Rubrivirga marina: one gene and its partners. The protein of the gene in region 1 interacts with the protein of each later gene in a pairwise test. Links are inferred from orthologs where the notes say so. Each region holds a gene or a part of one and is shown in the gene's direction. Other genes may lie near its edges. The genes, in order: mreB, ftsZ and ftsA.

Region 1 (2,969 bases):
GCTCCGCCATCGTGAGGGCATTCGCCAGACCCTGGACCTCCTCGGTCCGCTCGGCCACTCGGGACTCGAGGTCCTGGTTCAGCAGGCGGAGCGACGCGCTGGTCGCTTCGAGTTCGGCGGCGGCCGCGTTCCGCTGCTCGAGGTGATACCGGACGGCGATCTCCGTCATCACCGACTCCGCCAGCGCCTCCAGCGTCGCGAGGTCTCGCTCGGTCCACTGCCGCGGCTCGGGGGCGATGGCGCAGAGCGACCCGATCACGACGTTGTCGGGCGTGGCGAGCGGGACGCCGAGGTAGGCCACCACCGAAAGGTCCTCGATGGCCAGGTTGTCCTGGACCAACGGGTGCTCGCGAGCGTCGGGGACGACGAGCGGCTCCGCCTGGTCCACGACGTGCTGGCAGAACGAGTGCGAGAGCGGGGTTTGACGGAGCGAGCACCACGGCTCGGGGAGGCCCTGCTGGCTCTTGAAGAACTGCCGGTCGCGGTCGATGAGCGACACCAGCGCGACCGGGACGTCGAGGATCATCCGCACGAGGTCCGTCAGCCGGTCGAAGGAGGGCTCGGGCGGGCTGTCGAGCAGCCCCGTGACCCACAACGCCTGCTGGCGGAGGGAGGGCTCAGGCGGACGGTTCGGCATGGGGAGGCGCAGCGGCCCCCACAGTCTACACACGCTCTCGCATCCATCCGCTAACCCCGGACTGCGGCGGCACGGGCCGCGGCCGGGGCTCTCGGTCCTCCCTGAAAAATCAAGCCCGCGGGCCCGGGTCTGGAGGGGGCGCCTCGTTAGCTTGACGCCCGTGCGTGCTGCCCACCACGGCCCCCGGACGGACGGGGCCGACGACCACGTGCCTCCCGCTGCCTCCGACCGGCGCCCATCGCGCCGCCCGATCTCCCCCCGCCCCCGTGCTCAACCCGTTCTCGGTCGACGTCGCCATCGACCTCGGCACCGCCAATACGCTCATCCACGTCCGCGACAAGGGGATCGTGCTCAACGAGCCGTCCATTGTCGCCATCGACCGGCGGTCCGGCAAGCCCGTCGCCATCGGGACCGAGGCGCTGCTGATGCACGAACGAACGCACAAGGACATCGAGACCATCCGGCCGCTCAACGACGGCGTCATCGCCGATTTCTCGGTCGCCGACGCGCTGATCCGAGGCCTCATCCGCCGCGTCAAGCCGGGCTGGCTGACGAGCATCGGGCGGATGGTCATCTGCGTGCCGAGCGGCATCACCGAGGTCGAGCGCCGCGCCGTCAAGGACGCGGCCCAGAACGCGGGCGCGCGCCAGGTCATGCTCATCGATGAGCCGATGGCCGCCGCCATTGGGATCGGGCTGACCGTCCAGGAGCCCGTCGGCAACATGATCGTGGACATCGGCGGCGGGACGACCGAGATCGCGGTGATCGCCCTCAACGGCATCGTCGTCGACGAGTCGATCCGAGTGGGCGGCAACGAGCTCGACGAGGCCGTGATGCAGTACTTCAAGAAGCACCACAACCTCCTCATCGGGAGCCGGACGGCCGAGCGGATCAAGTGCGAGATCGGGAGCGCGCAGAAGCTGGACCCCGAGCTCGAGCTCTCGGTCAAGGGCCGCGACCTCGTGACGGGCGTCCCCAAGACGCGCGTTGTGTCGAGCGAGGACGTCCGCGAGGCGCTCCGCCCGAGCGTCAACCAGATCGCCGCGGCCGTCGTCCGGGCGCTGGAGCGGACGCCGCCGGAGCTCGGCGGCGATGTCCTCGAGCGCGGCATCATGCTCACCGGCGGCGGCGCGCTCCTCAAGGGCCTCGACGACTACCTCCGCGAGCGGACCGAGCTGCCGGTGTTCTCGGCCGAGGACCCGCTCACGGCCGTCGTCCGCGGGACGGGCTCCGTGTTGGAGGACATCGACGGCTACATGCCGGTGCTGAGCAACTGAGTCCTCGAGCGTGAGGCGGATGACGAGAGGCTCCCCGCCTCGGCGCCGAGGCGGACATAGCGGGGGGTCCTCACGTCTCACCCCTAGGACCTCCCGCCTTCCCCGAACCGCCCCCGCGCTCGGGAGTAGGCGGCCCGAACCCTCCCCCCTCCTCTCGGATGGCCCTTGCGCAGCAGGTCTGGGAGCGCTCGCGCGACTACGTCGTGTTCGGAGCGCTTCTCCTCGTCGGCATCGTGATCTTCGTCGGCCGGAACGGGCCGGCGCTCCGGGCCGCCCGCGCGGCGAGCCTCACGGTCACAGCCCCGGTCGAGGGCGCGTTCGAGCGGGCCGCGCAGTTCCGCCGGTCGCTCGTCGAGAACGAGCGGCTCCGCTCCGAGACCGCCCAGCTCTCCGCCGAGGTGGCCCGGCTGCGGGAGGCGTCGGCCGAGAACGCCCAGCTCCGCTCGCTCCTCCAGTTCCCCGACACCACGAACACGCGCCGCGTCGTGGCCCGCGTCGTGGCGAAGGACATCACGGAGCAGACGAACCTGCTGACGATCGACGCCGGGGCCCGCGACTCGATCGAGGTCGGGATGCCCGTCATCAACGAGCGCGGCATCGTGGGGCGCGTCGTGCTCACGAGCGACCGGTACTCGGTGGTGATGCCGCACCAGAACACGCAGTTCCGCGTGCCGGCGGCCATCGAGGCGCTCGGGCGCGAGGGCGTCGTCCGGTGGGACGGCGCCGCGTTCGACCGGCTCACGATGGAGTACGTCGTCAAGACGGAGCCCGTCGAGCGCGGGATGCTCGTCGTGACGAGCCCGTTCTCGGGCGTCTTCCCCGCCGGCATCCCCGTCGGCCGCGTCGACACGGCGTACGCCGCGGCCGGGCGCAACGACTACGTGATCCACCTCGACCCGGCCGCGCCGATCTCTGAGGTGGGCTACGTCTACGTGCTCCTGACGCGGCCCGATCCGGAGCAGGCCATCCTCGAGGCTGCCGCGCGTGACTCGCTCGGCATCGAGCGCCAGCAGGCGGCCCTGGAGGCCCGGCTCCAGGCGACGACGCCCGACGAG
Region 2 (3,025 bases), 2.7 Mb from region 1 along the record:
CAAGCGCGAGTTCGGCGTGGCCCTGGTCGACATGGTCGAGGCCGACCAGGAGATCCAGATCCCCGGCATCGGCGGGCGCCCGGACAAGTCGATCGGGCAGTCGACGCTGGCCCAGATCATCCAGCCGCGGCTCGAGGAGATCCTCGAGTTCGTGGCCATCGAGATCAAGCGGTCGGGCTACGGTCGGCACCTCTCGGCGGGCGTCGTCCTCACGGGCGGCGGCGCGCTGATCCCGGGCACGGCCGCGCTCGCGGCCGAGATCCTCGGGCTGGAGGCCCGCGTCGGGCGCCCGCTCGGGCTCGCCGGCGGCCTCGTCGAGGAGGTCGACGACCCGAAGTACGCGACCGGCGTGGGCCTCGTGCTCCACGGGCTGCGGACGGGCGCCGGCCGGGGGGCCTCGCTCCTCGCGCCCGCGCCCCAGACGGACGACGCGACCGCGCCGGAGCCGGCCCGCGAGCCCGTCGAGGCCCTCGGCGACGGCTACGACTCGGACCCGGACGGGCTCGTGAACAAAATCGCGAGTCGCATGCGGAGCTGGTTCGACGAGCTCTAGGCCTCCCCCCACTTATCAACACCCCCGCGGCAGGGCTGCGGAGCCGGTACCTTACCGGTTGTCCTGCCGACGCCTCACAACCCTGGCAAGACACACCCTTTCGGAGGGACCCCAATGGACGATTTCAGCACCCGATTTGCATTCGACGACGACGCACAGGACACGGCCCTGATCCGTGTCGTGGGCGTGGGCGGCGGAGGCGGCAACGCCGTCAACAACATGCTCGCGAAGGGCATCCATGGCGTCGAGTTCGTCGCCATCAACACCGACGCCCAGGCGCTCCAGGCCAACCAGGCGCCGAGCAAGATCCAGGTGGGCCGCGAGCTCACCAAGGGGCTTGGCGCCGGCGCCCGGCCCACCGTCGGCGCCAGCGCCGCGCAGGAGAGCCAGCGCGAGATCGAGGCGGCCCTCGACGGGGCCGACATGGTCTTCGTGGCGGCTGGCATGGGCGGCGGGACCGGCACGGGCGCGGCGCCCGTCGTGGCCGCGCTCGCCAAGAAGATGGGCATCCTCACGGTGGCCGTCGTGACGAAGCCGTTCAACGCCGAGGGCCGCAAGCGCGGCAAGATGGCCGAGCAGGGCATCGAGCAGCTCCGCGAGGTCGTCGACACGCTCATCATCATCCCGAACGAGCGGCTCCTCGACGTCGCCGACGACAACACGACGGTCGTGGAGGCCTTCGAGATGGCCGACGACGTGCTCTACAACGCCACGCGCGGGATCTCGGAGCTCATCACGGTCCACGGCCTCATCAACCTCGACTTCGCCGACGTCCGGACGACGATGCTCGACGGCGGGACGGCGCTCATGTCGAGCGCCATCGCCTCGGGCGAGCGCCGGGCCGAGCGCGCGGCCAAGGAGGCCATCTCGAGCCCGCTCCTCGACGGCATCTCGATCGCGGGCGCGCGGAACGTGCTCGTCAACATCACGGCCGGCGTCGACCTCGGCATCCGCGAGGCGACCATGGCCACCTCGGTCATCCAGACCGAGGCGGGCGAGGAGGCCGAGGTCATCTTCGGCACGGTCATCGACGAGACGCTCGGCGACTCGCTCCGGGTGACGGTCATCGCCACCGGGTTCGATCAAACCGGCCGCCAGGACGAGGCGGAGGCGCCGGCTCAGCGGCCGCGCGTCGTGCTCGGGTCGAACGGCGGGGCCCCGCCTTACAAGGGCGAGGACAACCTCAAGACGCTCGACGTGCCGGCCTACGAGCGCCGCGCACCGCTCCACCCCGAGCGCGTCCGCGAGGACGAGGAGGTCGCGGACCGCGAGAAGGCCGAGGGGCGCCGCCCGTCGAACGTCCGCCCGCTCCCGAACGCCACCCCGCCACGCCGCGAGCGGATCAACAAGGACGACACGGACGTGCCGGCCTTCCTCCGCCGCATGATGGACTAGCGGATACCAGGGCCCGTCCGCCGACGTTTTTCCCACATCTCGGGTGTGACGGACCTGTGGCACTCGCCGTCCCTACCCTCGGGCTGGGACGCAACGATCCCCCCGGACAACTTCGCCAGGGTTGTCCTGAGGCCCCGCCGGATCTCCGCCCGGCGGGGCCTCTTCTGTCCGGGCGCCATCCTTGAGGGACGGGCGAACGCGGCGGCGCGGCGTGCGTACTCTCGGCCGGCCTCACCCTGCCCGTGTCCCGTCTAACCGCCCTCGCCGCCCTCCTGCTGGCGGCCTCTCTCTCCGCTCAGACGCCGCCCGCCCGCCCCGCCCCGTCGGCGGACTCGGCGGCGGTCGACTCGACGGCGCCGTCCGCGCCCGCCTCGGCGAGCCCGCGGGCCCGGCTCGACTCGGCCGCGCTCGCGCCGCGGGGGCCGTTTCCGCCCCTCGACCCGAGCCTCGCGGGCGTCGTCTGGAACGCCCCCGCCGACGCCGAGGCGGCCGTGGCCGACCTCGTGGCGATGCGTCGCGCGGGCGTCCGAGCGGTCCGTACCGAGTTGATCGAGGAGACGGCCGTGCTCGACGCCGCCAGCCGGCTCGGCATCGCGCTTTGGCAGGACCTCCCGATCGAGGGCCTCCCGGCCCTGTTCCTCCGCGCGCGGACCGACGAGGCGGCCCAACTCCTCGCCGAGGCGCTCGACCGCTCCCGGCCGTACTCGGCCGCCCGCCACTTCGGCCTCGCCCAGTCGAGCGACACGAGCGACCCACGCGCGCGGCCGTATTTCGAGGCGCTGACCGAACTCGCCCACGACCGCGGCGCCGAGGGCACCCAGACCTACTACGTCAGCCGCTTCCCCGTCGACGACCGGTCGGCGCGGACGGTCGACCTCGTGCTCCTCGATGCCCGCGACGGCGACCCGGTGGCGCTCCTTCGTCGCTGGCGTACCGAGCACGACACGCCGGTGGGCCTGGCGTCGATGGGCACGGGCGTCCGGCCCGGCCAGCCCGGCGGCTGGCGGACGCTCGGGACAGAGGCCGCCCAGGCGCGGACCCTCGAGAACGCCTTCACCGACCTCCTCGGACTGAGCG
Region 3 (2,943 bases), 2.7 Mb from region 1 along the record:
GGCTCGTCGTGCTCGCCCTCGGGCTCGTCGCCGCCTGGGTCTGGCAGCGGACGCTCCCGCTCGAGGCCATCGCCGTCGTCGGGGCCGAGCACGCGCCCGAGGCGGAGGTGGCCGCCCTCACGCGGGCCGAGCCCGACTCGGTCGCCCTGTTCTCGCTCTCGCCGGCCCTCATGGAGGACCGCGTCCAGGCCCACCCGTGGGTCGCTTCGGCGTCCGTGCGGCGCCTCCCGACGGGGACGCTCCGGATCGCCGTCGAGGAGCGCGTACCGGTCGCCCTCGTGCTCGACGCCGAGGGCCGCCAGAGCCACTTCCTCGACGCCGAGGGCTACGCGATGCCCATCGCCGCCGCGTCGCCGGCCGTCTACGACGTGCCCGTGCTGACCGGCGCCCCGCCCTACCACCCGACCCAGCCGGTCGCGGGCGGCCTCCGCTCGTTCCTGGCCGCCCTCGCGACGGCCGACGAGGCGACGCAGGCGCTCGTGTCCGAAGTCGCGTGGGGCCGCCGCCCGACGCTCTGGACCACGCCCGTCGCCGCCCACGGCAGCCTCCCGGTCCGCCTCGGGACCACGCCGGGCGAGCACGCCGACCAACTCCGCCGGCTCCGCGCCTTCTGGGACCAGGCCGTCCTGCCCCAGCCCGAGGTTCGGTTCGACCTCGTCGACCTCCGCTTCGACGGCCAGGTCGTGACGCGCGAGCGCGGCCCCGCCCCCGACTCGACCGAGGCCGCCGCTCCAGCGGCCTCGACGCCTCCCGCCTAACTCCACCCTCCCCCACACACCATGCCTCACCCCGAACTGGCCGGCGACCGCGTCGTCGTCGGCGTCGACATCGGAACCACCAAGATCTGCGCCGTCGTCGCGAGCGCCGACGACTTCGGCCGGATCCACGTCCGCGGCGTCGGCGTGGCCGAGTCCGAGGGCCTCAACCGCGGCGTCGTCGTCAACATCGACAAGACGGTCGACGCCGTGAAGCGGGCGATCTCGGAGGCCGAGCACTCCGCCGGCATCGAGACCCAGTCGGTCGTCGTCGGCATCGCCGGCGACCACATCCAGTCGTTCCAGAGTCGCGGCGTGATCACGGTCGCGGGCGGCGAGATCGACAAGGGCGACGTCCTCCGCCTCCTGGAGGACACGAAGCACGTCGCCATGCCGGCCGACCGCGAGATCCTCCACGTGCTCCCGCAGGAGTTCATCGTCGACGGGCAGGACGGCGTGGCCGACCCGATCGGGATGAGCGGCGTCCGGCTCGAGGCCAACGTCCACATCATCACCGGGCTGGTGTCGGCGGCGAAGAACGTCTACCGATGCATCGAGAAGGCCGGGTATGCGGTCGATGACATCGTCCTGGAGCCGCTCGCGAGCAGTCACGCCGTGCTCCACGACGACGAGAAGGAGGTCGGTGTGGTCCTCGTCGACATCGGTGGCGGGACGACCGACATCGCCATCTTCGAGGACAAGACGATCCGCCACACGGCCGTCGTCGCCGTCGCCGGCAACAAGGTGACCGACGACCTCCGCAAGGGGCTCGGCATCCTCCACGACCAGGCCGAGCGGCTCAAGCGCGAGTTCGGCGTGGCCCTGGTCGACATGGTCGAGGCCGACCAGGAGATCCAGATCCCCGGCATCGGCGGGCGCCCGGACAAGTCGATCGGGCAGTCGACGCTGGCCCAGATCATCCAGCCGCGGCTCGAGGAGATCCTCGAGTTCGTGGCCATCGAGATCAAGCGGTCGGGCTACGGTCGGCACCTCTCGGCGGGCGTCGTCCTCACGGGCGGCGGCGCGCTGATCCCGGGCACGGCCGCGCTCGCGGCCGAGATCCTCGGGCTGGAGGCCCGCGTCGGGCGCCCGCTCGGGCTCGCCGGCGGCCTCGTCGAGGAGGTCGACGACCCGAAGTACGCGACCGGCGTGGGCCTCGTGCTCCACGGGCTGCGGACGGGCGCCGGCCGGGGGGCCTCGCTCCTCGCGCCCGCGCCCCAGACGGACGACGCGACCGCGCCGGAGCCGGCCCGCGAGCCCGTCGAGGCCCTCGGCGACGGCTACGACTCGGACCCGGACGGGCTCGTGAACAAAATCGCGAGTCGCATGCGGAGCTGGTTCGACGAGCTCTAGGCCTCCCCCCACTTATCAACACCCCCGCGGCAGGGCTGCGGAGCCGGTACCTTACCGGTTGTCCTGCCGACGCCTCACAACCCTGGCAAGACACACCCTTTCGGAGGGACCCCAATGGACGATTTCAGCACCCGATTTGCATTCGACGACGACGCACAGGACACGGCCCTGATCCGTGTCGTGGGCGTGGGCGGCGGAGGCGGCAACGCCGTCAACAACATGCTCGCGAAGGGCATCCATGGCGTCGAGTTCGTCGCCATCAACACCGACGCCCAGGCGCTCCAGGCCAACCAGGCGCCGAGCAAGATCCAGGTGGGCCGCGAGCTCACCAAGGGGCTTGGCGCCGGCGCCCGGCCCACCGTCGGCGCCAGCGCCGCGCAGGAGAGCCAGCGCGAGATCGAGGCGGCCCTCGACGGGGCCGACATGGTCTTCGTGGCGGCTGGCATGGGCGGCGGGACCGGCACGGGCGCGGCGCCCGTCGTGGCCGCGCTCGCCAAGAAGATGGGCATCCTCACGGTGGCCGTCGTGACGAAGCCGTTCAACGCCGAGGGCCGCAAGCGCGGCAAGATGGCCGAGCAGGGCATCGAGCAGCTCCGCGAGGTCGTCGACACGCTCATCATCATCCCGAACGAGCGGCTCCTCGACGTCGCCGACGACAACACGACGGTCGTGGAGGCCTTCGAGATGGCCGACGACGTGCTCTACAACGCCACGCGCGGGATCTCGGAGCTCATCACGGTCCACGGCCTCATCAACCTCGACTTCGCCGACGTCCGGACGACGATGCTCGACGGCGGGACGGCGCTCATGTCGAGCGCCATCGCCTCGGGCGAGC

Evidence for each region.
Region 2: the proteins of mreB (region 1) and ftsZ interact in binary tests that used the Escherichia coli proteins (3 or more experiments, as listed by UniProt). The link is inferred for Rubrivirga marina from one-to-one orthologs.
Region 3: the proteins of mreB (region 1) and ftsA interact in binary tests that used the Escherichia coli proteins (3 or more experiments, as listed by UniProt). The link is inferred for Rubrivirga marina from one-to-one orthologs.

Annotation. Positions count from the first base shown.
Region 1 is NZ_MQWD01000001.1:3,445,341-3,448,309, forward strand. The notes cover bases 158-2,908. They hold mreB (rod shape-determining protein), read left to right. Parts: upstream 158-903; coding sequence 904-1,914; downstream 1,915-2,908. Other genes in these bases: BSZ37_RS22385 (GAF domain-containing sensor histidine kinase), read right to left, coding at 158-637; mreC (rod shape-determining protein MreC), read left to right, coding at 2,073-2,908. In the rest of the region: more of BSZ37_RS22385, read right to left, coding at 1-157; more of mreC, read left to right, coding at 2,909-2,969. UniProt on the Escherichia coli protein: Forms membrane-associated dynamic filaments that are essential for cell shape determination. Acts by regulating cell wall synthesis and cell elongation, and thus cell shape.
Region 2 is NZ_MQWD01000001.1:776,722-779,746, forward strand. The notes cover bases 1-2,807. They hold ftsZ (cell division protein FtsZ), read left to right. Parts: upstream 1-667; coding sequence 668-1,948; downstream 1,949-2,807. Other genes in these bases: ftsA (cell division protein FtsA), read left to right, coding at 1-553; BSZ37_RS03065 (hypothetical protein), read left to right, coding at 2,191-2,807. In the rest of the region: more of BSZ37_RS03065, read left to right, coding at 2,808-3,025. UniProt on the Escherichia coli protein: Essential cell division protein that forms a contractile ring structure (Z ring) at the future cell division site. The regulation of the ring assembly controls the timing and the location of cell division.
Region 3 is NZ_MQWD01000001.1:775,167-778,109, forward strand. Bases 25-2,943 are described here. They hold ftsA (cell division protein FtsA), read left to right. Parts: upstream 25-779; coding sequence 780-2,108; downstream 2,109-2,943. Other genes in these bases: BSZ37_RS03050 (cell division protein FtsQ/DivIB), read left to right, coding at 25-758; ftsZ (cell division protein FtsZ), read left to right, coding at 2,223-2,943. In the rest of the region: more of BSZ37_RS03050, read left to right, coding at 1-24. UniProt on the Escherichia coli protein: Essential cell division protein that assists in the assembly of the Z ring. May serve as the principal membrane anchor for the Z ring.